DNA from 2 places in the Caballeronia sp. LZ001 genome. Region 2 is predicted to be linked to the other one. Evidence: riboswitches for the same ligand, from Rfam matches in the RefSeq annotation. Region 2 holds a riboswitch; the other holds the start of a gene.
What was found. A riboswitch is a leader RNA that binds a small molecule or an ion and turns the genes downstream of it on or off. The one in region 2 is predicted to bind manganese.
Positions count from the first base shown of each region.

Region 1: it holds a riboswitch for manganese, as region 2 does, so the genes downstream of both, P9292_RS25035 (sodium:calcium antiporter) here and mntP (manganese efflux pump MntP) in region 2, are expected to answer to the same signal.

Region 1 covers NZ_JARTVX010000004.1:3,017,660-3,033,070, forward strand. Annotated here, with positions in the region: gene fliD (flagellar filament capping protein FliD) at 1-795, shown strand, start outside; gene P9292_RS25030 (flagellar protein FliT) at 805-1,104, shown strand; gene P9292_RS25035 (sodium:calcium antiporter) at 1,231-2,241, opposite strand; yybP-ykoY riboswitch at 2,363-2,527, opposite strand; gene P9292_RS25040 (ABC transporter substrate-binding protein) at 2,727-4,322, shown strand; gene P9292_RS25045 (MBL fold metallo-hydrolase) at 4,329-5,402, opposite strand; gene P9292_RS25050 (MerR family DNA-binding transcriptional regulator) at 5,526-5,948, shown strand; gene aceK (bifunctional isocitrate dehydrogenase kinase/phosphatase) at 5,973-7,772, shown strand; gene can (carbonate dehydratase) at 7,815-8,591, shown strand; gene P9292_RS25065 (acetyl-CoA C-acetyltransferase) at 8,584-9,777, shown strand; gene P9292_RS25070 (glutathione S-transferase family protein) at 9,825-10,433, shown strand; gene P9292_RS25075 (YchJ family protein) at 10,430-10,852, shown strand; gene P9292_RS25080 (dienelactone hydrolase family protein) at 11,179-12,423, shown strand; gene P9292_RS25085 (adenosylmethionine--8-amino-7-oxononanoate transaminase) at 12,707-14,020, shown strand; gene bioF (8-amino-7-oxononanoate synthase) at 14,017-15,222, shown strand; gene bioD (dethiobiotin synthase) at 15,219-15,411, shown strand, end outside.
Region 2 covers NZ_JARTVX010000003.1:62,613-78,023, reverse strand. Annotated here, with positions in the region: gene P9292_RS04800 (hypothetical protein) at 1-18, opposite strand, end outside; gene P9292_RS04795 (hypothetical protein) at 136-384, shown strand; gene P9292_RS04790 (hypothetical protein) at 435-761, shown strand; gene P9292_RS04785 (glucose/quinate/shikimate family membrane-bound PQQ-dependent dehydrogenase) at 879-3,461, shown strand; gene P9292_RS04780 (hypothetical protein) at 3,559-3,696, opposite strand; gene P9292_RS04775 (PQQ-binding-like beta-propeller repeat protein) at 3,920-5,734, shown strand; gene P9292_RS04770 (lipopolysaccharide biosynthesis protein) at 5,741-6,640, opposite strand; gene P9292_RS04765 (ester cyclase) at 7,305-7,751, opposite strand; yybP-ykoY riboswitch at 7,837-8,003, shown strand; gene mntP (manganese efflux pump MntP) at 8,019-8,588, shown strand; gene P9292_RS04755 (CoA transferase) at 8,637-10,013, opposite strand; gene P9292_RS04750 (PAS domain S-box protein) at 10,218-12,677, opposite strand; gene P9292_RS04745 (GGDEF domain-containing protein) at 13,085-14,275, opposite strand; gene P9292_RS04740 (MFS transporter) at 14,539-15,411, shown strand, end outside.

The DNA of each region.
Region 1 (15,411 bases), on a different contig from region 2:
CCGGCACAGACGGCCATCAGCTCGTCGAACTGGACGCAGACGACGGCCGGCATGGACGCCAACTTCACCATCGCGGGCACGCCTGCCAGCAGCTCGACCAATGCGGTCACGACGGCGCTGTCCGGCGTGACGCTGAATCTCACGTCGGATGCGGTCGGCACGACGCAGACCTTGACCATCGCGCAGGACACGGCCACGCAGAAGACGGCCATCGATGGTTTCGTCACCGCGTACAACAACTTCATCACGACGGCCGCGTCGCTGACTTCGTTCGACTCGACCCAGGCAGCCGGTTCGCAAGGCGGCGCGCTGCTCGGCGACTCGATGATGAACACCATTCGCAACGCCCTTTCCAGCACGATTGCCAAGGGCGTGGGTTCCGGCACGAGCCAGGTGAACCTCGCATCGATCGGCATTACGCTGCAACCGGACGGCACGCTCAAGACCGACGAAGACGCGTTGACCGCGGCATTGTCGAGCAACTCGGGCGCGGTGGCATCGCTCTTCAATTCGAGCACGGGCGTAGCCGCGCAACTGAACAACAGCCTGACCGGATTTCTCGCGACAGGCGGTATTGTCGATACGCGCACGACCGCGCTCACCGCCGATCTTTCGAGCATCACGGACCAGCAAACCGCGCTCGCTTCCTACACGGCGCAACTGACCACGACCTACAACGATCAGTTCACCGCGCTCAACACGCTGATGTCGCAGATGGCGACGCAGGGCAGCTACCTGACCGCACTCTTCGGCGGCACCAACAGCGCGGGCGCGCTGGCAAGCAACAAGTCGTAAGGAACGAACATGAACCAGCAAGAAATGATTCAACACGCCTGGGCACTGACCGAGGCGATCGAAGCAGCGGTCAACGAAGAAAACTGGGCGCGCGCGGCCGAACTCACAGAGGCGCGTACGCCGCTCCTGATGGCCGTGGAAGCGAATCAGCCGGCTGAATCGCTCGCGACCATTCGCCGGATTCAGGCGAGCATCGAAGCAACGATGGGCCGTGCGAACGCCGCGCAAGCCATGCTGTCGACGGCGTACCGCAAGTCGATGGATCAGGCGAAAGCCGCCGGACGATATCAACAAGCCGCGCGCTTCTAAAGTTTTTCCGGCACGCGCCGATAACCTTAATAAGAACAACGAGAAGAACGCGTCAGACATGACGCGGCGCTTCGCTCTTGATGCCCGCCTCGCGCGGGCATTTTTTATTTGCGTCGCTCGAAGGCTTCAGCGGCCGAGGGTTAAGGTCAGATAAGCCGCGTACAAGATGCCATTGCCAAGCAATGCCCACAACACCACGCCATTGCCGCGCGCGTTGAAGCGCAGCCATGCCGCCGCCGCGAGCGTGATCAGCACGCCGGTCAGCACTTCCACGCGCGGCTCCCACGGCGTCAGCATGATGCCGATGCCCGGCAGCAAGGTGCCCTGAAATACCATCGCGCCTGTGATGTTGCCGAACGCTAGCGTATCTTTTCCGCGTCGCGCCCAAAGAATGCTGTTCACCTTTTCCGGCAGTTCGGTCGCAATCGGAATGATGATGAGCGAGAGCAAGAGCGGCGATATGCCAAGCGCCGCCGACACGCCTTCCACACCGTGGATGAAGCCCTTCGCCCCGCCGACGAGCAGCACGATGCCGATCAGGAACTGCAGCATGATCGACCCGATACCGTTCGGCAAACCCACGCGCGTGATGAAGAGACGCTCGGGCGCTTCCGTGCCGTGTCCGCTTTCGACAAGACTCGCCGATGCCTTGAACGTGGTGATCACGTAGATCACGTATAAGCCGACGAGGCCGACCGCGAACATCGCCCGCACCTGCCACGCATGATGCGGCACGAACATGGCGCCGGCCGCAATCAGGAACGCGACGAGAAAGAAGTTCAGGTCGCGCGTGAAGCCGCTGCGCTCGGGCACGATCCGGCCGCGCAAGCCACGCGATTTGATGACCGCGAGCGTCATCAGGAAAGTGGAAAGCGTCGCGAGCATGAGTGGCGCGCCGAGAATGGCGCCGACACCGATTTCTTCGTTAACCGAACGGCTCGCCGTGCCGCCCAGCAGCGCGATGATCGGCACGGTCGTTTCCGGCAGCGCCGTGCCGACCGCCGCGAACAGCGATCCAGTCACGCCCTCCGATATGCCGAGCCGTTCGCCGAGATGTTCGAGCGCATTGGTGAAGAGTTCCGATGCGATGAGAATGACCGCGAGCATCAACGCGAGTTCGACGAAAAGCATCGTCATGCGGCACCTCGCGGGAAACGATGCAACGCGCGGGCGCGAATGAGCGCGCAGAGAGACAGGGATTTTTGTAGTTGTGGGGACACGATGATTCCACGGTCGGACGTTCAGCGAACCACGATGCGCCATGCGCCGTCCGACCAAGAACGACAAAGCGCATCGATGGTCTCGCCAAACCGCCGGAATGCGACAGCACCGACCGGTCGAACGCGCCACGGCAGCAAGGCCGAGGATGTTGACGCGTTCTCCTTCGCTGATGGAAGGAAGGCTACTCCCCAAAGACCGGGGCAGTGTAGCCTGAGCCGCCCGGTTCGGCAACCCGCACGGCGCGTTCGAGGCATAAGCGTATGCGCAACGATTCGTTGTCGAGCGGCGAGCGCTTCGCTAACCTAGCCGCGCGGATGCGCTACTTGCTCGCCACACGCGCACAGGGTAAAACCAGCCACAAGAACAATCGTAATGTGACCAGCCGGGTCACGGGAGATCTCATGCGCAACACACTTTTCGCTGCCGCCATCGCCGCGACGTTCGCCGCCGCGCCGCTTATCGCAATGGCCAAGCCGCTCACCATCTGTACAGAATCGAGCCCAGACGGCTTCGATGTCGTGCAGTTCAATTCGCTCGTGACGACCAACGCGTCGGCGGATGTCATCTTCAACACGCTCGTGTCATACGACGAGGCCGCGAAGAAAGTCGCGCCCGCGCTCGCCGAGAAGTGGGAGCTCAGCAGCGACGGTCTCACCTACACGTTCCATCTGCGTCCGAACGTGCAGTTCCAGACCACCGACTACTTCAAGCCGACGCGTCCGCTCAATGCCGACGATGTCGTCTTCACCTTCGAGCGCATGTTGTCGGACAGCAACCCCTGGCACAAGATCGCGGGCGCGAGCGGCTTTCCGCATGCGCAATCGATGGGTCTCGTGAAGCTCATCAAGGCCGTGACCAAGGTCGATGACAAAACGGTGAAGTTCGAACTCAACGAGCAGAACGCGACCTTCGTGCCGATCCTCACGATGGGCTTCGCATCGATCTATTCGGCGGAATATGCGGACAAGCTGCTGAAAGCGAACCAGCAAGTCGATCTGAACAGCAAGCCTGTCGGCACCGGTCCGTTCGTGCTCAAGAGTTATACGAAAGACGCGGTGATCCGTTATGACGTGAATCAGAGCTACTGGGGGCCGAAGCCTAAAGTCGATCGCCTGATTTATGCCATCACGCCGGACGCCGCCGTGCGCGCGCAGAAGATCAAGGCGGGCGAATGTCAGATCGCGTTGTCGCCGAAGCCGCAGGACGTGCTCGACGCGAAGAAGGACAAGTCGCTGAAGGTTAGCGAGACGCCCGCATTCATGACCGCGTTCGTCGCGCTGAACACGCAGAAGAAGCCGCTCGATAACCCGAAGGTGCGCCAGGCGTTGAACATGGCGTTCGACCGCACCACCTATACGAAGACGGTGTTCGAAAACACGGGAACGCCCGCTGTGAACCCGTATCCGCCGAACACGTGGAGCTATGACAAGAACATCGCGGCGTACAAGTATTCGCCCGATGCCGCGAAGAAACTGCTCGCGGATGCAGGCTTGCCCAATGGCTTCGAAACGACCATCTGGGTGCGTCCGAACGGCAGTGTGCTGAACCCGAATCCGAAAGCTGGCGCCGAACTGCTGCAGGCGGATCTGGCGAAGATCGGCGTGAAGGCGCAGGTGAAGATCATCGAGTGGGGCGAACTCATCAAGGAAGCCAAGCAGGGCCAGCACGACATGCTCTTCATGGGCTGGGCCGGCGATAACGGCGATCCGGACAACTACCTCTCGCCGCTTTTCAGTTGCAATGCGGTGAAGTCGGGCATCAACTTCGCGCGCTTCTGCGACCCGCAACTCGATAAGCTCATCGCGGATGGCAAGGTCACCTCCGACGTCGCGAAACGCACGAAGGCTTATGTGGACGCGCAGAAGATCATCCACGATCAGGCACTGTGGATTCCGCTCGTTTATCCGACTGCGGCGGCAATCACGCGTGCCAACGTCAGCGGCTATAACGTGAGTCCGTTCGGGCGGCAGAACTTCGGGGCTGTGACGGTGCAGTAACGAGTTCTAAGCGGGCGAGTACCGGATCACCCCGTCCTCGCCCGTCTCGCGCGTAAGCGTGCCATCCAGCCACAACAAGTTCAGATGCGCGAGCGCTTCGCCAAGTGCGAAGGTCATCTGATGGATATCGAGCTTGCGCTTGAACATGATCGGCACGATATCTCCCGCGCTGCACGGACGCTGCGTGCACGCCTCGACCACTTCCGCAAGCCGCGCGCGATGATGGTCCCGCAACTGACCGATACGCGTGAGCACGCCGCGAAACGGCTTGCCATGCGAAGGCAAGGCGAGGACATCGGCGGGCAAGTGTTCGTAGCGTCCCAACGATTCGAGATATAGCGCAAGCGGATTGCCTTCCGGCTCGATAGCGAACACGGACACGTTCGTCGAGATGCGTGGCAAAACCATATCGCCGGAAATGAGCAACTTGTCCGCCGCGCAATACAGCGCACTATGTTCGGGCGAATGACCGTAGCCCGAAATGATTTGCCATTCGCGTCCGCCAATCGCGATGCGGTCGCCATCGCGGATACGGCGGAACTCGGCGGGGATGGAAGGCACGAGCGTCGGGTAATAGCTGTCGCGCTCTCTCAATGCATCGAGCGATGCCTCGTCCGTTAGACCATGCGCCGCGAAGTGCTTCGCCGCGCGCTCGCCGCCCGCGTTCGAGCCATCGCCCGCGGCCATCACGCGGCCCATTGCATACTCGCCGAGCGCAATCCAGAGACGCACGTTCCAGCGTGCCTTGTCGCCACCCTTGCAGATCCAGTCGGCAAGACCGAGATGATCCGGATGGCAATGCGTGACGATCACGCGCAGCACAGGCAAGCCGTCGAGCGCGCTGTCGAACACGCTTTCCCAGTTCGCGCGAATATTTTCGTTCGAGATGCCGCAATCGATGATGGTCCAACCCTGCACGCCATCGATCTCATCGCGCAATAGCCACAGATTGATGTGATCGAGTGCGAACGGCAAAGGCATGCGCAGCCAGTAAAGGCCAGGCGCGACTTCCTTCACGCGCCCCGCTTCGGGCAATTCGTCGGCAAAAACATAATCGAGTTGATGTTCGAGTGCGTTCATTTTTTTGCGCCTCTGAAGTGTGCATGAGTGCGGGTTCAAGCCACGTTGCAATTTCGCCAGGTTGACGATAACGTAAACCTCATTCTAACGTCGCATGTGTGATCACGTGCTCCGGCGCCGGCAATGACTCAAGCCATTCACTACACCATCAGCGAACTGGCGCGCGAGTTCGACATCACGTCGCGCGCCATTCGCTTCTACGAAGACCACGGTCTGCTCGCGCCCGAGCGCGAAGGCGCGAACGGCCTGCGGCGTGTGTATTCGTCACGCGATCGCACGCGCCTGAAACTTACGCTACGTGGCAAGCGGCTCGGCTTTACGTTGTCGGAGATTCGCACGCTGCTGGACTTGTACGACTCGCCCACGGGCGGCACGCGGCAGTTGCAGGCTTTTGTCGATACCATCGCGGCGCATCGCGAAGTGCTCGAGCGGCAACTCGTCGATCTCACCACGACGCTTGCCGAACTCGAAACATACGAGAAGCAAGGCCGCGCGCTCCTTGCCGCTGGCGTCGAAAAGCGCGCCCGCAGAGCCAAAGCCGCATGATGGCCAACGAGACGCCCAGCCGACATGAATCACTTCCCCAAGCTGCTCTCGTCGCAAATAGGCTTCGATGTCGCGCAGACGATACTCGAAGGCTTCGATCGCCATTACCGCGTCTTTCGCGAAGCGGCAGTCGAGGCGAAGCATCTGTTCGAGGAAGTCAACTGGCAAGCGCTCGCGCAACGCGCACGCGACCGCATCGCGTCTTATGACGATCGCGTCGCGGAATGCGTGACGTCGCTGGAAGACGAGTACGACGCCGAGACCATCGACGATGAAATCTGGCAGCAGATCAAGCTGCACTTCATCGGCTTGTTGACGACGCATCGGCAGCCGGAATGCGCGGAGACGTTCTTCAACTCGGTGTGCTGCAAGATCCTGCATCGCTCGTATTTCAACAACGATTTCATCTTCGTGCGGCCCGCCATTTCGACGGAATACATCGAGAACGACGAGCCCGCCGCCAAGCCGACGTATCGCGCGTATTACCCCGAGAAAGACGGGCTGCAGGCCACGCTCGAACGCATCGTCACGAACTTTCAGCTGGAGCCTTCGTTCGAGGATTTGCCGCGCGACGTGCATTGCGTGGTGGATGCAATCGAAGAGGCCTTTGGCCAACTCACGCCCGCGCCGAACTTTCAGATTCACGTGCTCTCGTCGCTGTTCTTTCGCAACAAGGCGGCATATGTCGTCGGGCGCATCATCAATGGCGATGCCTTACTTCCGTTCGCGGTTGCCATCCGTCACACGCAGCCGCACTTGCTGGCGCTCGACACCGTGCTTTTGAACCGGGAGCAGTTGCTCGTCATCTTCAGCTTCTCGCATTCGTACTTTCTCGTCGACATGGAAGTGCCGTCCGCGTATGTGCAGTTCTTGCGCAGCATCATGCCGGGCAAGCCGAAGGCCGAAATCTATACCTCGGTGGGCTTGCAGAAGCAGGGCAAGAATCTGTTCTATCGCGACCTGCTGCATCATCTGAAACATTCGAGCGATCGCTTCATCGTGGCGCCCGGGATCAAGGGGCTCGTGATGATCGTGTTCACGCTGCCTTCGTTTCCTTACGTGTTCAAGCTCATCAAGGACGCGTTTCCGCCGCCGAAGGAAACCACGCGCGAGAAGATTCAGGGCAAGTATCAACTCGTCAAGCGTCACGACCGCGTGGGCCGCATGGCCGACACGCTCGAATATTCGAGCGTCGCGCTGCCGCTTGCGCGCCTCGACGATGCGTTGATCCGCGAACTTGAAAAAGAAGCGCCTTCGATGATCGAATACGAAGGCGACAAGCTCGTCATCAAGCACGTGTATATCGAACGGCGCATGGTGCCACTCAATCTCTTTCTGCAAGGCGGCAGCGACGCGGACGTCGATCACGGCATCCGCGAATATGGCGACGCAATCAAGCAGTTGATTCAGGCGAACATCTTTCCCGGCGACATGCTGTACAAGAATTTCGGCGTGACGCGCCACGGGCGTGTCGTGTTTTACGATTACGATGAAATCGAGTATCTGACCGATTGCAACGTGCGTAGCGTGCCGCCGCCGCGCTACGAGGAAGACGAGCTGTCCGGGGAACCGTGGTATACCGTCGGGCCGCACGACATCTTTCCGGAGACGTACGGCACGTTCCTGCTCGGCGATCCGCGCGTGCGCGAAGCATTCATGCGTCATCACGCGGATTTTTTCGATCCCGCGCTGTGGCAGCGCCACAAGGAGCAGCTACAACGAGGCGAACTCGCCGATTTTTTCCCCTACGACCGGGCCCTGCGATTCTGCATCCGCTATCCGGAGCGTTTCGACAAGGCAACGGCATCGATACGCGCGGCTTGATACATCATCGAGCGCGCAAGTACCCGAAACACGACCATCACCATGACTGAGCAAAACGACCAAGCCTTCCATCCCCTCGCCCATCTCTTCGACAACAATCAGGCGTGGGTCGAACGCAAGCTATCCGACGACGCGGAGTTCTTCACGCGCCTCGCGCACCAGCAGGCGCCGGAGTATCTGTGGATCGGCTGCTCCGACTCGCGCGTGCCGGCGAACCAGATCATCGGCTTGCCGCCCGGCGAAGTGTTCGTGCATAGAAACATCGCGAACGTGGTCGTCCACTCGGACCTCAATGCGCTGTCCGTCATTCAGTTCGCGGTGGACTTGCTGAAGGTGAAGCACATCATGGTCGTCGGCCACTACGGCTGCTCGGGCGTGGGTGCGGCGCTCGTCGGCCAGCGCGTGGGTCTCGCGGACAACTGGTTGCGGCACGTCGAGGACGTGCGCGAAAAACACGCGGCGCTGCTCGATGAATGGCCGGTTGGAGAAGCGCGGCATCGGCGTCTGGTCGAACTCAATACCATCGAGCAGACGCTCAACGTGTGCCGCACGACCATCGTCAACGACGCGTGGGCGCGCGGTCAGGACCTCACCGTGCACGGCTGGACCTATGGCGTGCACGATGGCCGCTTGCGCAACATGGGCATGATGATCAGCGCGCAAGACCAGGTGGATTCAACCTATCAGGCATGCCTCGCCGCGTTGACGCGCGGCGGCGCGCATGCCGCGGCGAACGATGTGATCGCGTCGGATGCGGCGCGGCTCGGCGACGTTCCCGCCGTCATTCAAGGCGTCATCAAGGAGCTGAAACATGAGTGAGACATCGAAGGATTCCGTGGTCATCGTATCGGCGGCACGCACGCCGATGGCCGCATTTCAGGGCGATTTCGCCGCGATGACCGCGCCGCAGCTCGGCGCGGTCGCGATTCGCGCGGCATGCGAACGCGCGGGTCTCGAACCCGCGCGGATCGACGAAGCGATCATGGGCTGCGTGCTGCCTGCGGGCCAAGGTCAGGCGCCTGCACGGCAAGCGGCGCTCGGCGCGGGCTTGCCGCTTTCCACCGGCAGCACGACCATCAACAAGATGTGCGGCTCGGGCATGCGCGCGGCCATGTTCGCGCACGACATGCTGCTGGCGGGCTCGGCCGATGTGATCGTCGCGGGCGGCATGGAAAGCATGACGAATGCGCCGTATCTGTTGCCGAAGGCGCGCGGCGGCATGCGCATGGGTCACGGTCAGGTGCTCGACCACATGTTCCTCGACGGCCTGGAAGACGCTTACGACAAGGGGCGTCTCATGGGCGCGTTCGCGGAGCAATGCGCGTCGTCGTATGAGTTTTCGCGCGAATCGCAAGATGCGTTTGCCGTCGAGTCGTTGCGACGCGCTCAGCGCGCCAACGACGACGGATCCTTCGCCTGGGAAATCGCGCCTGTCACGGTGCAAGGCAGAAAGGGCGATACGGTCATCGCGCGCGACGAACAGCCGTTCAAGGCGAACATCGAGAAGATTCCATCGCTCAAGCCCGCGTTTGCCAAGGACGGCACGGTGACGGCCGCGAATTCGTCGTCCATCTCCGATGGCGCCGCCGCGCTCGTGATGATGCTCGCATCCACCGCCAAGCGGTTGGGCGTGACGCCGCTCGCGCGAGTCGTGGGTCACAGCACTTTCGCGCAGCAGCCCGCGTTGTTCACGACCGCGCCGGTTGGCGCCATTCGCAAGCTGTTCGAGAAGAACGGCTGGCGTTCCGGCGATATCGATCTCTACGAAATCAACGAGGCCTTCGCCGTAGTCGCCATGGCCACGATGCGCGAGCACGATCTGCCGCACGACAAGGTCAACGTGAACGGCGGCGCGTGTGCGCTCGGACATCCTATCGGCGCGTCCGGCGCGCGCATTCTCGTGACCTTGCTTGCGGCGCTGAAGGCTCGTGGGCTCAAGCGCGGCGTTGCGAGCTTGTGTATCGGCGGCGGCGAAGCGACGGCCATGGGTATCGAACTGGTCTAAAGAGTTGGCGCCGTGCCACGACCATCCATAACAAGGGAAGATTGCACGTGACTTATCAGGTACATGGCGTTTCGTCATCGGGAAACTGCTACAAGGTGCGGCTCGCGCTCGAACAACTGAATCTGCCCTACGTCTGGCACGAAGTGGACATGATGAACGGCGCCACGCGCACCGAGTCGTTCCTGAAGCTCAATCCGAATGGCAAGGTTCCGGTGCTCGTCATCGACGAACAAACGGCGCTCACCGAATCGAACGCCATTCTCTGCTATCTCGCCGATGGCACGCCGCTCCTGCCCGCCGACCGGCTCGAACGCGCGCGCGTGCTGCAATGGATGTTCTTCGAGCAATACAGTCACGAGCCATATGTCGCGGTGGCGCGCTTCATCAAGCAGTTCCTGAAGAAGCACGACGATCCGCGGCTGCCCGACAAGATCGCCGGTTCGTACCGCGCGCTCGACGTGATGGAGCAGCATCTCGCCACGCGCACGTTCTTCGCCGCCGAGCGCTACACGGTGGCCGATATCGCGCTTTACGCATACACGCATGTCGCGGATGAAGCCGGTCTCGATCTCGCTAGCTATCCGGCCATTCGCGCGTGGCTTGCGCGCGTGAAGAACCAGCCGGGGCGCATCGACATGCCGAGCGTGGATCAATGAAGCCGGTGGAATGTCCTTGCGGCGGAGCATCGCCCGATCAACGTCCGAACGCCCGCGCGCCGCGTTATGAAGCGTGCTGCGGGCGCTTTATCGAAGGCGGGGCCTTTCCGGCGAACGCCATGGAACTCATGCGTTCGCGCTATACCGCTTACGTCCTCGGCAATACGACCTACCTGCGCGCGACCTGGGACGACAAAACCCGCCCGCCCGATCTCGATGTCTCGAACGACGCGCACACACGCTGGCTCGGTTTGCAAATCAAACGTCACGCTGTGATCGATACACAACACGAGGAAGTCGAATTCGTCGCGCGCTACAAGGTCGAAGGGCGAGCGCATCGCTTGCACGAAGCCAGCCGCTTTTGCCGCGACAACGCCGGCCACTGGGTCTATATCGACGGTGACGTAAAAGAAAAGTAAATGTCTCTTTAAAACATATAAATCCGATTCAGTATTAATTTCCTTGATTTCTCCTTTCAAATTAAATGGTTACGGGGTTACGCTTATTGTGCAGTGCAATTTTGAACAGTTAATCTCTCTTCACGTCAGGGCGCAGTCATTGCCGCGCCCCGATGTTCGCAGCGAAGCCCCGTATTGAAGCCAATTGTCATGCTTTTTCTGGGCATGGCTCCCGGAACCCGCATTCGATACTGCTCATCATGAGCAGCGAGATAGGTTTGTGACTTCAATCGTGCATTTGGGGCCAAGCCAATCAAGCCTTAATCGGAGCGAGGCGGAGTTAAGGGATGGCGATCAGAACCTGGTTGGTCGGATGCAGCATGGTGTGCTCACTTGCGACATCGTTCATCACGACTGTCGTGAAAGCCGAACCGATCGGCGGCGTTCGCCCCTCCGAAGGGCTTTCAGCCCCCGTCTTCGGCCAGATACCCGACGCGCTCGACGCTCACCTTCCGGTCGTCGGCAATGGTCTGAACGAAAGCATCGTTCAAATTCCCGAAGCCGACATCTCGCTCGAAACGACCGTTTTCAAACCGGACGGCGCGGGTCCTTTCCCGATGATCGTCTTCAACCACGGCAAGCTCCCCGGCGACTCGCACGCCCAACCGCGCAATCGGCCGGTCGCGCTCGCACGCGAGTTCGTGCGTCATGGCTATGTCGTGGTCGTGCCGAATCGCCGCGGCTTCGCGGGCTCGGGCGGCGACTACGCCGGTCATGGTTGCGATGTCGAAGCCAACGGCTTCGCGCAGGCGGAAGACGTCGCCGCAGCGGTCGCGTACATGAGCCAGCAGCCTTATGTCGACAAGACGCATATCGTCGTGGGCGGCACTTCGCACGGCGGCTTGACGACCATGGCCTACGGTGCGCGCGAAGCGGTCGCGGCGCCGGGCGTGCGCGGTCTCATCAATTTCTCGGGCGGTCTGCGTCAGGACGAATGCACCGGCTGGCAAAAGAATCTCGTCGATGCCTTCGGCGCTTATGGCGAGAACGTTCGTTTGCCTTCGCTGTGGCTCTACGGTGACAACGATTCGGTGTGGCAAGGCGACTTGTCCACGCAGATGTATGCCGCATTCGTGTCGCACGGCGCACGCGCGCAGATGACCGACTTCGGCACCTACAAGAACGACGCGCATAGGCTCGTCGGCGACCGCGACGGCGTGCAGGTCTGGTGGCCGCGTGTGAAGGCGTTCCTCGCGCAAGTCGGCATGCCGACCACGGTGCAATATCAGGTCGCCGAGCCGCATTCGCCGAAGGCCACCGACTTTGCGAACCTCGATGCCGTGCAGTCGGTGCCCTTCATCGATGAAAGCGGCCGCAACGGCTATCGCAACTTCCTGAGCCAATATTCGAGCCGCGCGTTCGCCGTGTCGAACTCGGGCGCGTGGTCGTGGGCCGAAGGCGGCGACGACCCGATGTCCGTCGCGCTCGCCAGTTGCCAGAAGCAGAGCGCCGATCCCTGCAAGCTCTACGCGGTGGATAACGCCGTCGTGTGGAACGAAGCGGGCGAGCAAACGCAGACGGCATCGCGCTGATACGCTTCTTCCCTCCAAATTTTTCGAACGCCGGCCTTGCGCTGGCGTTTTGCGTCTTTCGCCCGTGTTGGCGGTCCGTTCGGCGAAGTTAGCCGCGATCGCGCTTTTCACCACTTCGTGGAAGCGTGCGCAGGCGATCCAAGACCCGGCCGAAAAGCGAAGCTTCCGGATATTTTCGCCATAATCGAAGCGCGCGAAGTCAGGCGCAATCCTCGAATAGCGCAGGCCCTCGCGGCTTGCCCGATGTATCCGGCTGGCGCCATGCGCCGCCTGGGAGCCGTTTTTGAGCACAGAAGACAATCAGGACTGGGTCGCGCGCTCGCTCGCCGCGGTGTGGCACCCGTGCACTCAGATGAAACACCACGAGCGCATGCCGCTCGTGCCCATCGCGCGCGGCAAGGGCGCGTGGCTCTACGACCCGGCGGGCAACCGCTATCTCGACGCCATCAGTTCGTGGTGGGTCAATCTGTTCGGCCACGCGAATCCCGACATCAACCGCGCGCTCAAGGATCAGCTCGATACGCTCGAACACGCGATGCTCGCGGGCTGCACGCATGCGCCCGCCGTCGAACTGGCCGAACGGCTGTCCGCGCTCACACGGCACACGCTCGGTCATGCTTTTTTTGCGTCCGATGGCGCGTCCGCCGTCGAGATCGCGTTGAAGATGAGCTTTCACTTCTGGCGCAACCGTGGGCAAAGTGAAAAGCGCGAGTTCGTGTGCATGGCGAACAGCTATCACGGCGAAACCATCGGCGCGCTCGGCGTGACCGATGTCGCGCTCTTCAAGGACGCATACAATCCGCTGATCCGCCACGCGCATGTGGTCGCATCGCCGGCGGCGAGCGGCGAAGACCAAGCCATCGACGCCATGCGCGCGCTCTTCGAACAACGCGCCGCGCATCTCGCCGCCGTGATCGTCGAGCCGCTTGTGCAATGCGCGGCCGGCATGGCGATGTACGACGCGTCGTATCTCACCCGCTTGCGCGCCCTGTGCGATGAACACGGCGTGCATTTGATCGCCGATGAGATCGCGGTCGGCTGCGGCCGCACCGGCACCTTCTTCGCGTGCGAGCAAGCGGGCATCTGGCCGGACTTCGTGTGCTTGTCGAAGGGCATCAGCGGCGGTTATCTGCCGCTTTCCATCGTGCTCACGCGCGATGACATCTACGCCGCTTTCTACGATGACGACGTTACGCGCGGCTTTCTGCATTCGCATTCGTACACGGGCAATCCGCTTGCATGCCGCGCCGCGCTCGCGACGCTCGATCTGTTCGAAAGCGCCAACGTGCTCGCGGAGAATCGCCGCAAAGCCGCGCTTTTGCGCGAGGCCTTGCAGCCGCTCGTGAAGCATGAACGCGTGCGCAATCTGCGCGAGCGCGGCACGATCTTCGCGTTCGATGTCGTCACCGAAGATCGCGCGTTCTCGCGTCGCTTCTTCGAGTTGGGGCTGCGGCGCGAACTGTTGCTGCGTCCTATCGGCAAGACGGTTTATCTGATGCCGCCATACGTGCTCACCGACGACGAACTCGCGCTGCTCGCCAGGCGCACGCGCGAAACGCTCGATGCCACGCTGGCCGCCGCCGAGGCCACCGCATGAGCGATACATCGAAAGCGCTCTACGAAACGCTGCAGCAAGGACTCTCCGATATCGACGCGCGCGGTTTGCGCCGCCGTCGCAGAACCATCGACAGCGCGTGTTCGGCCCATATGACCGTCGATGGCCGCGCGATGATCGGCTTCGCGAGCAACGACTATCTCGGTCTCGCCGCCCACGAAGCGCTGCGGGAAGCGCTTGCCGAAGGCGCGTCGCTGTATGGCGCAGGCAGCGGCGGCTCGCATCTGCTGGGCGGCCATTCGCGCGCCCACGCGCAACTCGAAGACGATCTCGCCGCGTTTTCCGGCGGCTTCGTCGACAACCCGCGCGCGCTTTACTTCAGCACCGGTTACATGGCCAATCTCGCCGTGCTCTCGACGCTCGCCGGACGCGGCACGATGGTGTTCTCCGACGCGCTGAATCATGCGTCGCTGATCGATGGCGTCAGGCTCTCGCGCGCGCAGGTGCAAATTTATCCGCACGCCGACATGGAAGCGCTCGACGCCATGCTCGATGCATCGCAAGCGGACGCGACGACGAAGCTCATCGTGACGGATACCGTGTTCAGCATGGACGGCGATATCGCGCCGTTGCAAAGTCTCGTGGAACTCGCGGAGAAATACGGTGCGTGGCTCGTCGTCGACGATGCCCACGGCTTCGGCGTGCTCGGTCCGCAAGGTCGCGGCGCGCTCGCGCAATTCGCGCTGCGCTCGCCGCATCTCGTCTATGTCGGCACGCTAGGCAAGGCGGCGGGCGTTTCCGGCGCGTTCGTCGCGGCAAGCGAGACGGTCATCGAATGGCTGGTCCAGCGCGCGCGGCCTTATATCTTCACGACCGCGTCGCCGCCTGCCGTGGCGCACGCCGTATCCGCGAGCATCGGGTTGATCGGCAGCGAAGACGGCGATGCGCGACGCAAGCATCTGGCATCGCTCATCGAAACGACGCGCGGCATGTTGAAACGCACACGCTGGTTGCCGGTCGAATCGAAGACGGCGGTGCAGCCGCTCGTCATCGGCGGCAACGACGAAACGCTCGCGCTCGCCGCCGCGCTCGACAAACGAGGGCTCTGGGTTCCCGCGATCCGGCCGCCGACCGTGCCTGCGGGGACATCGCGCTTGCGCATTTCGTTATCGGCCGCGCATGGCGACGACGACCTCGCCCGACTCGACGAAGCACTTGGCACGCTCAGTAAAGAAACGACATGACCGCTTTATCGCTATTCGTCGCCGGCACCGATACGGAGATCGGCAAGACCTTCGTCTCGTGCGCGCTGTTGCATGGCTTCGCGCGCGCGAACTTGCGCGCCGCCGCGATGAAACCCATCGCGTCCGGCGCAATCGAACGTGACGGCGTGCTGCATAACGAAGACGCCGATCAACTCGATGCCGCCGCCA
Region 2 (15,411 bases):
AATCACACGAATGTTCATGAGTATCGGCCTCGTTCGATAAAGGGCTGCGCCCCACACTCCGCGCGCGTTTTGCCCGACGTTCCCGCGCGCGTGTGCTACCTTGAATGAAGCAGCGTTCAGTCCCGGAGGGCCGCCATGTCAGTGATCGCACCGGACGAGAAAGCGGAGTTTCTTGCGATTCTCGCGCGCCACCGTTTCACCGAGGGCGATTTCCTCGTGACCGAAGCAGGCGCGTCGGATGTCGTCGACGACGTCTATCCATTGCAGGGATATGTGACGATCGTGCGGCGATCCACTTCGAAGGAACGCGAATATCGCATCGGGCATGGCTCCCACTGGACCGTTGCCTTCGAGAAGGATCTGAACAAGCGCGTGTTCGGCTGAGGCGGGCACGCGATATCGGGCACGATGACATCCCTGAAGCGGAGCACGCGATGAGACCGACCGATTTTGCCTCGTTCAAAGCGCATGTCGCCATGTTGTTGCGCGACCTGCCGCGCGGCATGACCGCTGATTTCAACGACGTGGCCGTGGCTTACTGGAACGGCAAGCAAGTGATGGGCGCGTACCTGCGCGATAACGGGCGTATCGACGAAGACTTCGATTTCGACGAGAACGCGTGGGGCGTGTGGTGCGACGAGCTCCTCGCGTGGCTCGACGCGCCGCGCTTCTCCGAACGAAGCGATCTGAAAGCTGCATTACTCGCCGATCTCCCCATGGCCGACGTTCATCTCGGACGCTGGCCGCGCGCCCTGGCTTGAGCCATTGCGACGTGTCGTCACGGCACGCGAATTGCTATCCTCCCCCGGTTCACCATGTCCGAACCACGGCCGCAGGACGGCTGTGTTCCGCCATTCATCATCACGGAGGGTAGCAGTATGGCTGGCACCGGAAGACTTCATCCGCTCACGTTCGTCACGGCCGTCGGGTTCATCATCATCGGCGCGGTGCTTGCGGCCGGTGGTGCTTACCTCGTGACCTTGCAAGGATCTTGGTACTACGTAATCGCGGGCGCGGCCATCGTACTGACCGGCCTTTTGCTGTTGATACGGCGGCGCTCCGCGCTCTTGCTGTTTGCAATTTTCCTGTTCGCCTCGACGATCTGGGCCGTCTTCGAAGTCAAGTTCGATTTCTGGCAACTCATGCCGCGTCTCTGGATTTGGCTGCTGCTCGCACTGTGGCTGCTGATTCCGTTCGTGCATCGCGGCGCGCTGTTCGGGCCGCCTTCGACTGCACGCGCCGCACGCGTGCCGCTGGCCGCAGCCGTCATCCTCACGCTGTTGCTCGGTGCAGGCACGTACTTTCAGGACTTCCATGACCGTCCGGGACGTATCGATGTCAACGTAGCCGCCGATCCGAATCAGGCCGATCTGAACGCCGGCACCGGACGCGCGGCAAGCGACTGGACCGATTACGGCGGCTCGCCGCTGGCGCAACGGTATGCGCCGATCGCGCAGATCACGCCCGAGAACGCGCATCAGCTGAAAGTGGCGTGGACGTTTCGCACCGGTGACATGCCCGGCCCCGACGATCCCACGGAGACGACGGACGAGAACACGCCGATCAAGGTCGGCAACACCATTTTTCTGTGCACGCCGCATAGCAAGGTGATCGCGCTCGATGCCGCGACGGGTGCAGAACGCTGGCGCTTCGATCCGCAGATTCAAAGTCCCATCGGCTTCAAACACTGGGAGCACATGACTTGCCGGGGCGTCGCTTATTACGATGCGGCAATGCACGTGGGTCCGCCCTCCGCCGCCGATGCGGCTGCTTCCGCTTCCGCTTCCGCGCCAGCGCTCGACGCGAGCGCATCCGCGCCCGCGGCTTCGACGGATACGACGGCTTCCGACGCCACCGCTTCGGCCAGCGCCTCCGCGCCCGCCGAAGCATCCGCGCCCGGCGCACCGGCCGCACCGGCCGCACCCGTAGCCGTTGCTCAAACCGCCGCCACCGGCGAGTGCTCGCGCCGTCTCTTTCTGCCGACCGCCGACGCCCGGCTCTTTGCGCTCGACGCCGATACCGGCAAGCCCTGCACGAACTTCGGCAAGAACGGCGCGATCGATCTGCGTTTGAACATCGGACCGTTCACGCCCGGCGGCTATTACTCCACCTCGCCACCCGCTGTGGTGCGCAATCTGGTAATCGTCGGCGGTCACGTGACGGACAACGAATCGAACAACGAACCTTCTGGCGTGATCCGCGCGTTCGACGTGAACGACGGCCATCTGGTCTGGAACTGGGACTCGGGTAATCCGGACGCCACCGAACCGATCGCGCCGGGCGGCACCTACGTGCGCAACTCGCCCAACATGTGGTCGATGTTCAGCGTCGACGAAAAGCGCGGTCTCATTTATCTGCCGATGGGCAACCAAACGCCCGATCAGTGGGGCGGACAGCGCACGCCGCAAGCCGAGCGCTTCGCGGCAGGTCTGGTCGCGCTGGATGCGTTCACGGGCAAGCTGCGCTGGAACTACCAGTTCACGCACCACGATCTGTGGGACATGGATGTGGGCGGTCAACCGACGCTCGTCGATTTGCAGACGGCGGAGGGCACGCAACCGGCGGTGATTGCATCGACGAAACAGGGCAGCATTTACGTGCTGAACCGCGAAACCGGCAAGCCGATCGTGCCCATTACCGAGACGCCGGTGCCGCAAGGCGCTGCGCGTGGCGACCACACCGCGCCGACGCAGGCGGTTTCCGCGCTCAACTTCAATCCGCCGCGCGTGCGCGAGGCCGACATGTGGGGCACGACGCCGTTCGATCAGCTCTGGTGCCGTATCAAGTTCAAGAGCCTGCGTTACGAAGGCCCGTTCACGCCGCCGTCCGAGCAGGGCACGCTTGTGTTTCCGGGTAACTTCGGCGTGTTCGACTGGGGCGGCGTGTCGGTCGATCCGGTGCGGCAGATCCTCATTTCGAATCCGGACTACATGGCGTTCGTGTCGAAACTGATTCCGCGCGAGAAGCTCGACGCGCAGCAAGGGGAAAAGAAGGGCAGCGAGACGAGCGGTATCAAGCAGGCGCGCGGCACGCCGTTCGCCTATGAAATCAGCGCGTTTCTTTCGCCGCTCGGCATTCCGTGTCAGGCGCCGCCGTGGGGTTACGTGGCGGGCGTGGATCTGCGCACGGGCGGGATTGCGTGGCAGCACAAGAACGGCACGATCCGCGATAGCGCGCCGCTGCCCATTCCGATGCCGCTCGGCGTGCCAAGCCTCGGCGGAACGATGGTCACGGCAGGCGGCGTGGCGTTCCTCACCGGTACGCTCGACCAGTACGTGCGCGCCTACGACGTGCGCGATGGGCACAAACTGTGGGAAGCGCGTCTGCCCGCGGGCGGCCAGGCGACGCCGATGAGTTACGCCGATGCCAGCGGCAAGCAATTCGTGCTGGTCACGGCTGGCGGCCACGGTTCGCTTGGCACGAAAGCCGGCGACTACGTGATTGCCTACACGCTGCAGTAGCGCAAACGGTAAGCGAAAAAAAGGAACGGCGGGCAATTGCCCGCCGTTCCTTTTTCAACCTGCGCGACAGCATGATCGCCGCCGCATGTGGAGCGACTCAAGCCGCGCGCCGATAGGCATCGGCCATGAGCTTGCTGACTTTTGCGCGTGTCTTGAGCGCGTCTAGAAAAGCGGCGCGCACGGTCTTGGCAATAGCGAAAACAAACGAACTTGAGGTAACGGCGATGACGGCCATGGCTAAACTCCCTTGAAAATGAACGACCTAGGTAACTAACTAGGTAATAACCCTATATTAGCATGTTGTGATGCAGTGCAACAAGTTGCTTTCAATATTTCCAAAAGTGTGGTTTGCGTGCAAGCTGAAGGGCATAGGCCGCATGTGATGGAAGTGGAATCCAAATTGCTCCAATGCAGGGCAAAACCGACTGATTACGCCGTTCTTCCAGAAGGGAGGATGTATGAAAGGGGATCGCTCGAGCCGTGCCGGCGCGTTGCCGTGGCTGTGTAGCGCAGTAATCGTGTCAGCCATCATTGGCGGATGCAGCGGGGGAGGCGGTTCCAGTTCGACTCCGGCGGCAGGCAGCAGCGCGCCGGCGTCGAATCCTTCGGCGGCTTCAAGTCCGTCGGCGGCGTCGACTCCGTCAGGCGCGTCGAGTCCCGCAGGTGCTTCGAGCCCTTCAGGCGCATCGGGCGCACCCGGCGCTTCGGGGTCTTCGGGGTCTTCGGGCGGAGCGGGCGGGGGCACCGTCGTTACCCCTGTCGCCCATCCGATGGACGTTGCGACCTATCACAACGACATCGGCCGCACCGGCCAGCAACTCGCGGAAACGAAGCTCACGCCCGCGAACGTCAATTCGACCACCTTCGGCAAGCTCAACGTGCTCGCGGCGGACGGACCCGTGGACGCGGAACCGCTCTTCCTGACGAGCGTGGCAATCGCGGGCGGCACGCACAACGTGCTCTACGTCGCCACCGAAAACGCCAGTGTCTACGCGTTCGACGCCGACACCGGCGCGATCCTGTGGAAATCGTCGACGTTAGGCGCAGGCGAAACAGCGAGCGACGACCATGGCTGCGGTCAGATCACGCCGACTATCGGCATTACGGCGACGCCGGTCATCGACCGCACGCGCGGCCCGAATGGCGCGATCTACGTGGTCGGCATGTCGAAAGACACGTCGGGCAAGTATCACCAGCGCATTCACGCGCTCGACATCACGACAGGCGCGGAACTTTTCAACGGTCCGACCGAAATTGCCGCGTCGTATCCCGGCACGGGCGCGGGCAGCGCGAATGGCCGCGTGAGCTTCGATCCCGGCCAGTACGCCGAGCGCGCTTCGCTGTTGCTGCAAAACGGCGTGGTCTATACCGCGTGGACATCGCATTGCGACATCATGCCGTACACCGGTTGGGTGATCGGCTATAACGCCAGCACGCTGCAGCAGGCAAACGTGCTCAATCTCACGCCGAACGGCCAGATGGGCGCGATCTGGATGAGCGGCGCGGGCCTCGCGTCGGACGGCACGTCAATCTATTTCCTCGATGCCAACGGCACTTTCGACGCCACGCTCGACGGCAACGGCATGCCGATTCATGGCAATTTCGGCAACGGCTTTCTGAAACTCGGGACTTCGCCCGCCCTCGCCGTCACTGATTATTTCCAGCCGTCGAACACGGTGAACGAATCGGCAGCCGATGAAGATCTGGGTTCGGGCGGCGCGCTCGTATTGCCCGATCTCGTCGATGCGGGCGGCACGACGCATCATCTCGCGCTCGGCGCGGGCAAGACATCGACGATCTACGTGGTCAATCGCGACGCGATGGGTAAGTTCGATTCGAATGCGGATCACATCTATCAGGAGATCGTCGGGCAGATTCGCGGCCCGATGTTCGCCATGCCCGCGTACTTCAACAACACCGTTTATTTCGGCTCGATTGGCGACAGCATCAAGGCGTTCGGCATCGCGAACGCCGCCTTGTCCACGACGCCGACGAGCCAGACCGCGAACAGTTTCGGCTCGCCGGGCGCCACGCCGAGCGTGTCTGCGAACGGCGCGGCGAACGGCATCGTGTGGGCGGTGGAGAATGGCACCATCGCCGTGCTGCACGCCTACGACGCCAGCAATCTCGCGCGCGAGCTTTACAACAGCAACCAGGCGGCGGGCGCGCGCGATCAGTTCGGGCAGGGCAACAAGTTCATTACGCCGATGATCGCGAATGGCAAGGTCTATGTGGGGACGCGCAACGGCGTGGGCGTGTTCGGTCTGCGGTGATGCCTGTCATGGACGCGGATTGGTGGCGATGAATTGCTTCACGGCGGCGTAGGCGGGCTTGGGCGTCTGGCCGTCGTCGAGGATCACGCCGTAAGGCCCTTCGCCGCCAGGCGGATCGTCGTAGAGCTGGTAGATCTGCAAGGATTCGATGTCGTAGCGCACCGCGATCGCTCTCAGGCCGCCGAGCATGTCGTTGGCAAGGAAGGCGGCCGCTTGCTGATCGGTGCCGAAGTCGGGCCGCACGCCCATTTCATTGATCCATACCGGCTTGCCGAACCGGGCAAGCGCGCCGATGACGTTGTAGCAACCCGTGCCGCCGCACGCGTGCTCGATGTTGCCCTGGTCGGAGTACCAGTGCCATGCCGTGATATCCCACGTCACGATGGGATGCCCGCCCGAACCGTCCGGCTGTGTGCCGTTCGCGAGCATCGTCACGAAGCCGTACTGCATCCACGCATTGCCGCCCATGACGATCTTTCCCGACGGGTCCATCGACTTGATGCCGGCGATCATGCCTCGGATGACGCCACGCGCAATCTGGAACTTTTGGTTGTCGAAGTCCGTTGGCCGCACGCCGTCCACCCATCCGGCGACCGTTGCCGAGCCGAGTTCGTTGGTGACTTCGTAGTAGGCGTAACGCTGCACACTCACGACGTCGCGCGCGAGCGCATAGGCCGATTGATACGCGGAGTCTTCATCGGCGAAATCGATGCCCATCAAGATCACCGGGTACACCGTCACCCCACCGGCGGCCAGCGCGTTGGCTACATTGGCGAGACGCATGGCGGTTGATTTGCTATACACCTCGTTGCGATACAGTTTGATGCCGAGATCCTGAAGCTGCGCTAATTGTCTGGCGGCGCCAGCGAGATAATAGACATCGCCATAACTGTTGTGACCGTTCATTCCGTAGAATAAATCGCTGGCGACGGGATTTATGGCGGCGGACGCGGCGTGATGACGATAGCGTGAATTATCGACGCTCGATGGCACGTTAGCGCTGTCCGAACCACCGCAAGCGGTTAATAACAGACTTGCTGAAAAGATCGCAGGCAAAACAGGTTTTGTGTTTCTGCAAAAACTAATTAAGCGATGAGCGATTTGCATAATCCAAAATAAGCCGATGACGTGTGCTCGCTGTTGTCGCGGAAAATTAAATTCATTCGCGGACGCGAAGACAGGTGAATAGCGCGATGCTGATAACGCGAAGCGCAAGCGGGGCCGCGCCTTTTGCCGATGGCAATGGCGCGGTGCGTCGAGAAATATAGACGGTGACAGACGGGATAATCAAGACTTAATCGCGTCACTTTCACGAGCCGCGCTTATCTTTGCGAGATAATCGAAGAGCGGAGGATGTAATCTTAATGGCGACAGCGATTCAGGCTTCAGAAGGAAACGCGTTGCGAGATTTATTTGGTCGGAAAAATTAAAGCTGAATAGTCAGCGGCAATGCGCGGCGCATTTGAAAATAGAAAATTCGCGACGCGCCGCCCACGACGTGTTGGAGAGAATGATAAACGACGTATGCTTCTGACCTTTGTCGTTTCAATCGACTTCGCGCGTTCTCGAATTACGCACCCGATCCAATACCGCGCGGCACTTCGCCAATTTGCCGAAACACGCTCAACCAGTCTTCCAGATGCCAAGTCTTCGACACACGGTCATCGCGTATCTCATGGAACGAGTGAATGGCAAATCGAACCGGCTTCGATGTCGCCGCGATGCCCATCAACGGACCGGACTGCGTACCGCTCACTTCCGCGCGCACGCCGACGCGATTGTCCTGAGTGAGCATGTCTAGAATCTCGATGCGCATGTCAGGCAGCGCAGCCGCCATCTCCGCGAAGATGGGAATCATCTGGTCGGGACCGGCCTCGAAGCCGGCCGGCTCAGGCAGATATTCCCAGTCCGACGTCACGGCTTGGCGCAGCAAGTTCACGTCCTTTTGCGCGAAGGCGGCGTAAAGACGCTCGACGGCCGCGCGGGCCTCTGACTGGGTGATGTGTCCTGCCTCCATGGTGCCTCCTGGGCGTTAGAGATGCGGCGTTGCAACCCACTTTAACCCAATGGTCCGGATCGGGTGATCTGTCGTGTTAAGCTCGCATTTCTTCGTTGGGGAGTAGCCGGCTTTCCCGCCCGGGAAAGCGTCCATGTCAACACGCTCGGTCTTTCGACCGTGGCATGGGCAGCCGTCACAGGTTGGCAAGACCATCGACAGAATGCGCTTCCGGTCGGGCGCGCCTTCTGTCCTTGTGCTTGCCCGACCAGACCAGAGCGCTACTCGATGAACCTCGCTTCCACCGTATTCCTTGCTTTCGCCATGTCCACCGACGCCTTCGCCGCCGCCGTGGGCAAAGGCGCGAGCCTGCATAAACCGCGCATCGGCGAGGCGCTCAAGGCGGGAGTCATCTTCGGCGTAATCGAGGCGCTCACACCTCTCGCCGGCTGGGCGCTCGGCCGCGCCGCCGCGCAGTACGTCACCGCGTGGGACCACTGGATCGCTTTCGGCCTGCTTTTCGTGCTCGGCGCGCGCATGATCCGCGAAGGCTTAAGCAAATCGGCTCACGAAGAAGAGAAGCCCAATTCACATTCCTTCTGGGTGCTCGCCGTCACGGGCTTTGCCACCAGCATCGACGCGATGGCGGTCGGCGCGGGCCTCGCGTTCATCGATGTCGATATCTTCTCGACCGCCGCGACCATCGGCTTCGCAACCATGCTCATGGTGACCATCGGCGTGATGGTCGGACGGCTGGTCGGCGCGACTATCGGCAAGCGCGCGGAGATCTTGGGCGGGCTGATTCTCATCGGCGTGGGCAGCGTGATCCTTGCGGAGCATCTGGGTTACTTGAGTTGATGCGAAGTTCTGCGTGTCGCGTTAGAAAGCGCCGCCCAAGCCACGAACTCACCACTTCGCCTCATCCGTTCCCGGCGGCACCGATGGCCTCGCGTAACCCGCCGGCGTGCGCTCGAAGCGCGCGCTCGGCGTGACCGCGCGCAGCATGCCGAAACCCGATTTGCTTTCCTCGGTGTATGCGGCGATGTCCGGCCGCGCCGTCTTCAACCCTCCGTCGATACGTCCAAGCCCGCGCAGCCAGTGTCCCGTCTGTGCGAGCGAAACCTCCACGTGCCAGCTACCGCCTTCCGTTTGTTGCTTCCATAGCGCGGCGGCCGCGCCGAATGCCATCAGAAAGCCGCTCGCCATGTCGAGCATCTGCATGGGCAGCGCTCGCGGTTTGCCATCGCCCTGCGCTTCGCCTTCGGCGGCGTTGAAGCCTATCGCGGTCTGCACGAGCGAATCGAAGCCACGCCGATCCGCCCACGGACCTTCCGTGCCATAAGCCGACAAGGACACGTACACGATGCCCGGCCGCCGCGCCACCAGCGCCTCGGGCCCGAAGCCAAGCTCGGCGATCCCGCCCGGCCGATAGCCTTGCGAGAAGACATGCGCCTCATCGATCAGCCGCCACAGCGTCGCGCGACCGTCTTCCGTGCGCAGGTCGAGATGCGCGGAGCGCTTGCCGCGACTCGTCTCGGCGATAGCGGGAATGTTCGGCAGATGCGGCGAATTCACGAGCATCACGTCCGCGCCGAACGAGGCGAGCGCTCGACCGCCCGTGGGACCGGCAAGGATGCGCGTGACGTCCAGCACGCGGATATCGGTCAGCGGGCGCGCGTCATTGTCGAGCGCGGGCAGCGCGAGTGGCGCGGCGTCGCCGATACGCGTGATCTTCAGCAACGGCTGCGCGGCGATGGCTTTGGCTTGCGGCGTCGCATCCCATTCTTCGAAGCTGCGCAGCATCGTCACGACGAGGCCGCGTTCGGCGCACGCGGTTTCGTAATCGTTCGCGCGCCATTCGAGCAGCGCGCGTTCGGCATCGGCGCGCGTGGCGCTGTGCGGGTCGAGACCCAGCACGCGCAACGCGCCATCCTGATGATGCTCGAAGTTTGCGTGTATGCGCACGTAGCCATCGGCCGTGCGGTAGAGGCCCGAGAATTCACCCCAGGTCTCGGGTTCGGCACCATCGACCGTGAACCAGTCGGTGCATTCGACGGCCGCGTGCGTCATGTCGACGCTCACGCGCTGGCGGTCGACGCCGCGCGCATGAGCCAGCTCGGAGGCCGCGAGCGCTGCCGCCGCGATGGTCGATTGCGCCGCTTCGCCCACGGCGAAGGATGACGGGAACACCGGGTCGTGTCCGGGTAGATCGATGAGGTGGAGGGCATCGTCGGGAAGGCCGGCGAGTTGCCAGAGATTCGTAAGCGTTGCGAAAGAAGTCATGGCGATGAGTGCGCGCGGGTCAGCGATGACGCATTGTCGCGCCGATTGATTGAGCGCGCACGTTGCGCTTGTCTGCAGCGCGTGGATCAGCGGAAAAAGTGGTCCGCGAGGCGGCGCAGGCGGTCGCGACTTGACGCCGACGGCTCAACGCTTGGCATAGGCCCGCAGGATGCCAACCGCCAACCGCCAACCGCCCGCACACCCTCACTTCCCCGCCATCGCCAACACGCGCTCCAGCTCAGGCAAATCCACCGGCTTGACCAAATGCGCGTCGAACCCGGCCGCCCGCGTGCGCGCCATGTCTTCGTCGGAACCAAGACCCGTCATTGCGGCGACGATCACACGCTTGCCTTCATCGCGCATCTGACGAATGACGTCGAAGCCCGTCATGCCCGGCATCGATAGATCGAGCAGCACGACTTGCGGACGCGTCGTCCCGAACGATGCCAGCGCTTCCGGGCCGTCATACGCCGCGCGCGCCGCGTGACCGAGCATATCGACGAGCAAGGTCATGCTGTCGGCCGAGTCGCGATTGTCGTCGACAACGAGCACGTCGAGCTGACGGCTCGCCACCGCATTCGGCGCGGAAGGCGGCATGATGCCCTGCGTGGGCGGTTGCGCGAGCGGCAGCCACAAACTGAACGCACTGCCCTTGCCAGTGCCGCCGCTCTTCGCCTCGACGTGGCCGCCATGCAGTTCGGCGATCGCTCGAACCAGCGTGAGGCCGATGCCAAGCCCGCCTTCATCCGGATGCGCGCCCGGCGCATGCTCCTGCACGAAAAGATCGAACACGGAGGCGAGCGCATCGGCGGAAATGCCGCGACCCTGATCCGTCACGCGCAGAAGCGCCGCGCCGCCGCGTGGACCGATTTCCAGCCGGATGGTCGACTCGGGCGGACTGAATTTCGCCGCGTTGTTGAGCAGGTTATTGAGCGCTTGCACGAGCCGCGTCGGGTCGCCATTGACGAAGAGGCGCTGGCCGCTGTCGTCCACGTCGAGCCGCTGCCCGCGCGCCTCGAAAAGCGGCTGACTCGCTTCGACGCTCAGGTGCACGACATCGGCGATATCCACGGTCTCGGTCGCGAGCCGGATCTTGCCGGAACTCACGCGGCCCGCTTCGAGCAGATCGTCCACCAGCTTGGTCAGATGCGCGAGCTGCCGGTCGACGATATGGCGGCTGCGAATGACATCGGCATCGTCGGAAGCCTTCAGTTTGAGAATGCTCACCGCGTTGCGGATGGGCGCGAGCGGATTGCGCAGTTCATGGCCGAGCAACGCGAGAAACTCGTTCATGCGGCGGCTCGACGCCTCGAGTTCTTCCAAACGCCTGCGCGCGGTCATGTCGCGCGTGATGGCGACGAAGCCTTTTTCGCGGCCATCGGCGGCGGGCAGCGCGCTCAGAATGACGTGCGCCCAGAATTCCGAGCCGTCCTTGCGCGTGCGCCAGTCCTCGTGTTCCGTGCGGCCGCGTTCCGCCGCGAGGCGCAAGTCGTCGCCAGGACGGTCGCGGCCCTGTTCGTCCGACAGATAGAAGAGCGCGAAATGCCGGCCGATCGCTTCTTGCGCGGTGAAGCCGTAGAGCGCGCGCGCGCCGTCGTTCCACGAACGGATGATGCCGTCGTGGTCGAGCATGCAGATCGCGTAATCGCTCACCGAATGGATGAGGAGCCGCAGGCGTTCGTCCGCTTCCGTCGCGCGGCGGCGATCCGTGATGTCGTGGATGAAGCACGCGAACTGCCGCTGCCCGTCGAACCACACTTCGCTGATGGTCAGCTCGGCGGCGAATTCGCTGCCGTCGCGGCGCAGCGCATGCAGTTCCACGCGCGTATTCATCATGCGCGCCTCGCCGGTGGCGAGATAGCGCGTGAGACCGGCGCGATGCGCATCGCGATAACGCTCCGGCACGATGAGCTGCGCGAGTTCGCGGTCGAGCGCCTCTTGCGCGCGCCAGCCGAAGAGGCTGGTTGCGGCCTCGTTCCAGTCCACGACCATGCCGGCTTCGTCCATGGCGACGAACGCAATATGCGCGTTGTCGAGCACGGTGCGGCGACGACGCATGGCATCGGCAAGCTTTTTTTCGTATTCGATACGTAACGACAATTCGACCGTCAGGTCTGCATTTACGCTTTGATTCTCTTGCAGAAGTTTGCGGTTCTCCTGCGCAATTTCCTCGCGTGCAAAGGTTTCCGCAATGCACGCGCAAAACGCGTTGAGAATGGAGATATCGTTTTGGCTGAAGTAATCGGGTTCGCTTGAAATGAGTTTCAGCACCGCGACCGACCGGCCTTCGTAAATGACCGGCGCGACCACCATGGAGACAGCACCGACGGCTTCGCATGCAGCACGATCCACGCGATGATCATTCGCCGTATTGCGGCTGATGAGCGCTTGTTGCCGCGTGATGCACAAGCCCGAAAGACTGCCCGCGGTCGGCAGACGCGTGCCGACGCTTTTCGCGGCGACTCCGCTCGCCGCGCAATAGACGAGCTGATCGCCTTCGATCCACTCGACAACCGCGGACGCCACGCCGGCAACTTCCCTCAAGGTATCCGTGACTCTTTGCAGATAAGCAGGAAGCGGCAGCCGGGAATGGGCGAGACTTGCAAAAATAGCGAACCAGCGCTGAAAGTGCGCCTGACGGTTATGTTCCGCCTTTGATTTCATGTTCGGAGTCGAAGCCTCGAATTGCGAGTGCATAGCTCTTGTTCCAATCGACGGATCGCGAATTGTAATCGCGGAAATATCGAAAAGCGCAGCCGATATTTTATTTTGGTATTGAAACACAAAATCCTGCGCAAACGTTTGCGAGGAGAGGAAATTTTGACTTCGTTTGTAAGGCGAAGCTGAATCGATTAGGAGTCGATACGGCGAAACCCGCCTTTCGGATGCAAGTCATGCATGCCTTTTAAACGCCGGACCGATTGAAAAACAATATTCTTTATAGCTTTAGCGGTAAAAACAGCGAACTTCGAATACTGATTTACTTGCCTTCGTCAGAAGCCGGTAAATTTTAGCTTCCGGCTTCCGGCTTCCGGCTTCCGGCTTCCGGCTTCGGGCTTCCGGCTTCGGGCTCATGCAGTCCGCGCCGCCGGACGAATGCCGGATGGCCGCGCCGCCTTGAACCAGCGTTCTGCCGCCACCCAACGATTCTTGCCCGCGCGCTTGGCTTCGTAGAGCGCGTTGTCGGCGTCGCGCAACACGCCGTCGAGTTCGCGGTCGTCGTCGCTGAACTTCGCAATGCCGATACTCACGCCGATCCCAAGCGCCATCCCGTCGTTCGCCATGAATGGCTTCGACAGTTCGCGCACGAGCCTATCGGCGAGTGCCGGCGGGTCGGCTTCGGGCGGCGTTACGATCACGAATTCGTCGCCGCCCAGGCGCGCGACCAGCGCGCCTTCGCCCGATACCAGGCGCAAGCGTTTCGCGACGAGCGCGAGGAGCGTGTCGCCAATTTCGTGGCCGTGATCGTCGTTGATCGCCTTGAAGCCGTCGAGATCGAGATAGAGCAGCGCGCTTTCATCGTTCTGATAACGCTTGCCTGGCACGCGCGAGCGCAACGCCCGGAACAGACCGGCGCGATTGAGCAGGCCGGTGAGCTCGTCGTATCGCGCGCGGCGGTCGTTTTCCTGCTCGGCCTTCATCGTCGTGACGAGCATGCCGTTCAGGCGGTACGCGGCGGCGCTCATCGCGAAGAGATAAAACGGAATCTGCAGGCACGTGACCCAGAGCGTCGGCTCGCCCGACAGGAGTGCGCCTACGCAGCACGGCCCGAGCGACAGGAAGATCATCACGGCGACCAGACGCGGCGCGCCGAAGTTGCGAAAACAGATGCCGCCAACCATCGCGGCCGCCGACAAAAACGAGAGCGTGGCCGCGACCCAGTCGCCGGAGAGCACGCTGACGAGGGCGCCGTAGCCGACCGTCGCGCCCCACATGGGCGCGAGCAGCACATAGAGATCGGTGAACGTGGCGCGCCGTTCGCGCGCGCGGCGGCGCGCAAGGACGAGCACGACGAGCCGCACGAAACACACGGCGATTTCGAGCGCGAGCCACACATGAAACGCGATGGTCGGATGACGGCGCGTGAGCACCCAGGCGACGAGAATCGTGTTGAGCACGCCGCCCGCGAAAATGGGCAGTGTGCCGAACAGACTGCCGACCAGGGCGACGCGAATCGCGCGGGGGATGTCCGGCCCCGCGTGCAGTAACCACTTGGCTGCCCGCAAGCGCGGCAGCGTGTACACCTCAGTCAATTGGTCCATGTCGGTGCGATGCGCGGATCGGCAAAGGCCGGAGTGGCGAAAAGCCATCCATCACAACGGTTAACGGCGGGGGCGCGGGGAGCTTTAGGGCGCCGATGATGGCCGTTCGACGCGAAGCGTTCCGCCTCCACCGATCGAAGCCGTAAAGGTTTACCCCTGCAACTCCTTCATTGACACGCCCCGCTTGTCTCAACTACGCTGAATGTACATTGGATGCACTGAACGTTTTCAGCGCAAACCGAGGCCCTCACCAGGAGACATCGATGGAGACGCGTGCGCGCTGGACTCTCGTAAGTCTGTTGTTCGTAGGTGGAGCGATCAGTTATCTCGACCGGGCGGCGTTATCGATCACCGCGCCGCTCATTTCCCGCGAGCTCAACCTCGATCCCGCGCAACTCGGCATCGTGTTCTCCAGCTTTTTCGTGGGCTACGCGATCTTCTGTTTCGTCGGCGGCTATTCGGCGGATCGATGGGGACCGAAATCCGTGCTCGCCGTCTCCATGCTCGTCTGGTCGCTCTTTTGCGGATTGACGGCAACGGCGGTCGGCATCGTCAGTCTCTTGCTCGTGCGCATTGTCTTTGGCATGGGTGAAGGGCCGCTCTGCGCCAACATCAACAAGCTCGTGTCGAACTGGTTTCCGCGCAGGCAGCAGGCGAGCATGATCGGTATCGCGAATTCCGGACAGTCGGTCGGCGCGGCGATCGCGGGGCCCGTGGTCGGCTTTCTCGCGCTGGCGACGAGCTGGCGCACGTCGTTCGTGATCATCGGCGCGGTCGGCACGCTCTGGGTGCTCGCGTGGTTGCTGCTGGCGAAGGACAAGCCGTCGACGCCCATCGAGGAATCCGCCGAAGCCCTCGCGCAAGACGACGCGGCCCTCGCCGCCGATGGCTCCCCCGCGCCGTTGTCCACTTACCTGCTGCGCCCAGCGATCCTTTCGACCGCGTTCGCCTTCTTCGGCTACGCCTACATCCTGTACTTCTTCCTGTCGTGGTTCCCGAGCTATCTGACGATGGCGCATCACCTCAGCATCCAGAAGATGGCCGTGGTGAGCGTGATTCCGTGGGCGGTCGGCGCGACGGGCCTCGTGGTCGGCGGCCTGGTCTGCGACTGGATCTACAAGAAGACCGGCCGCGCC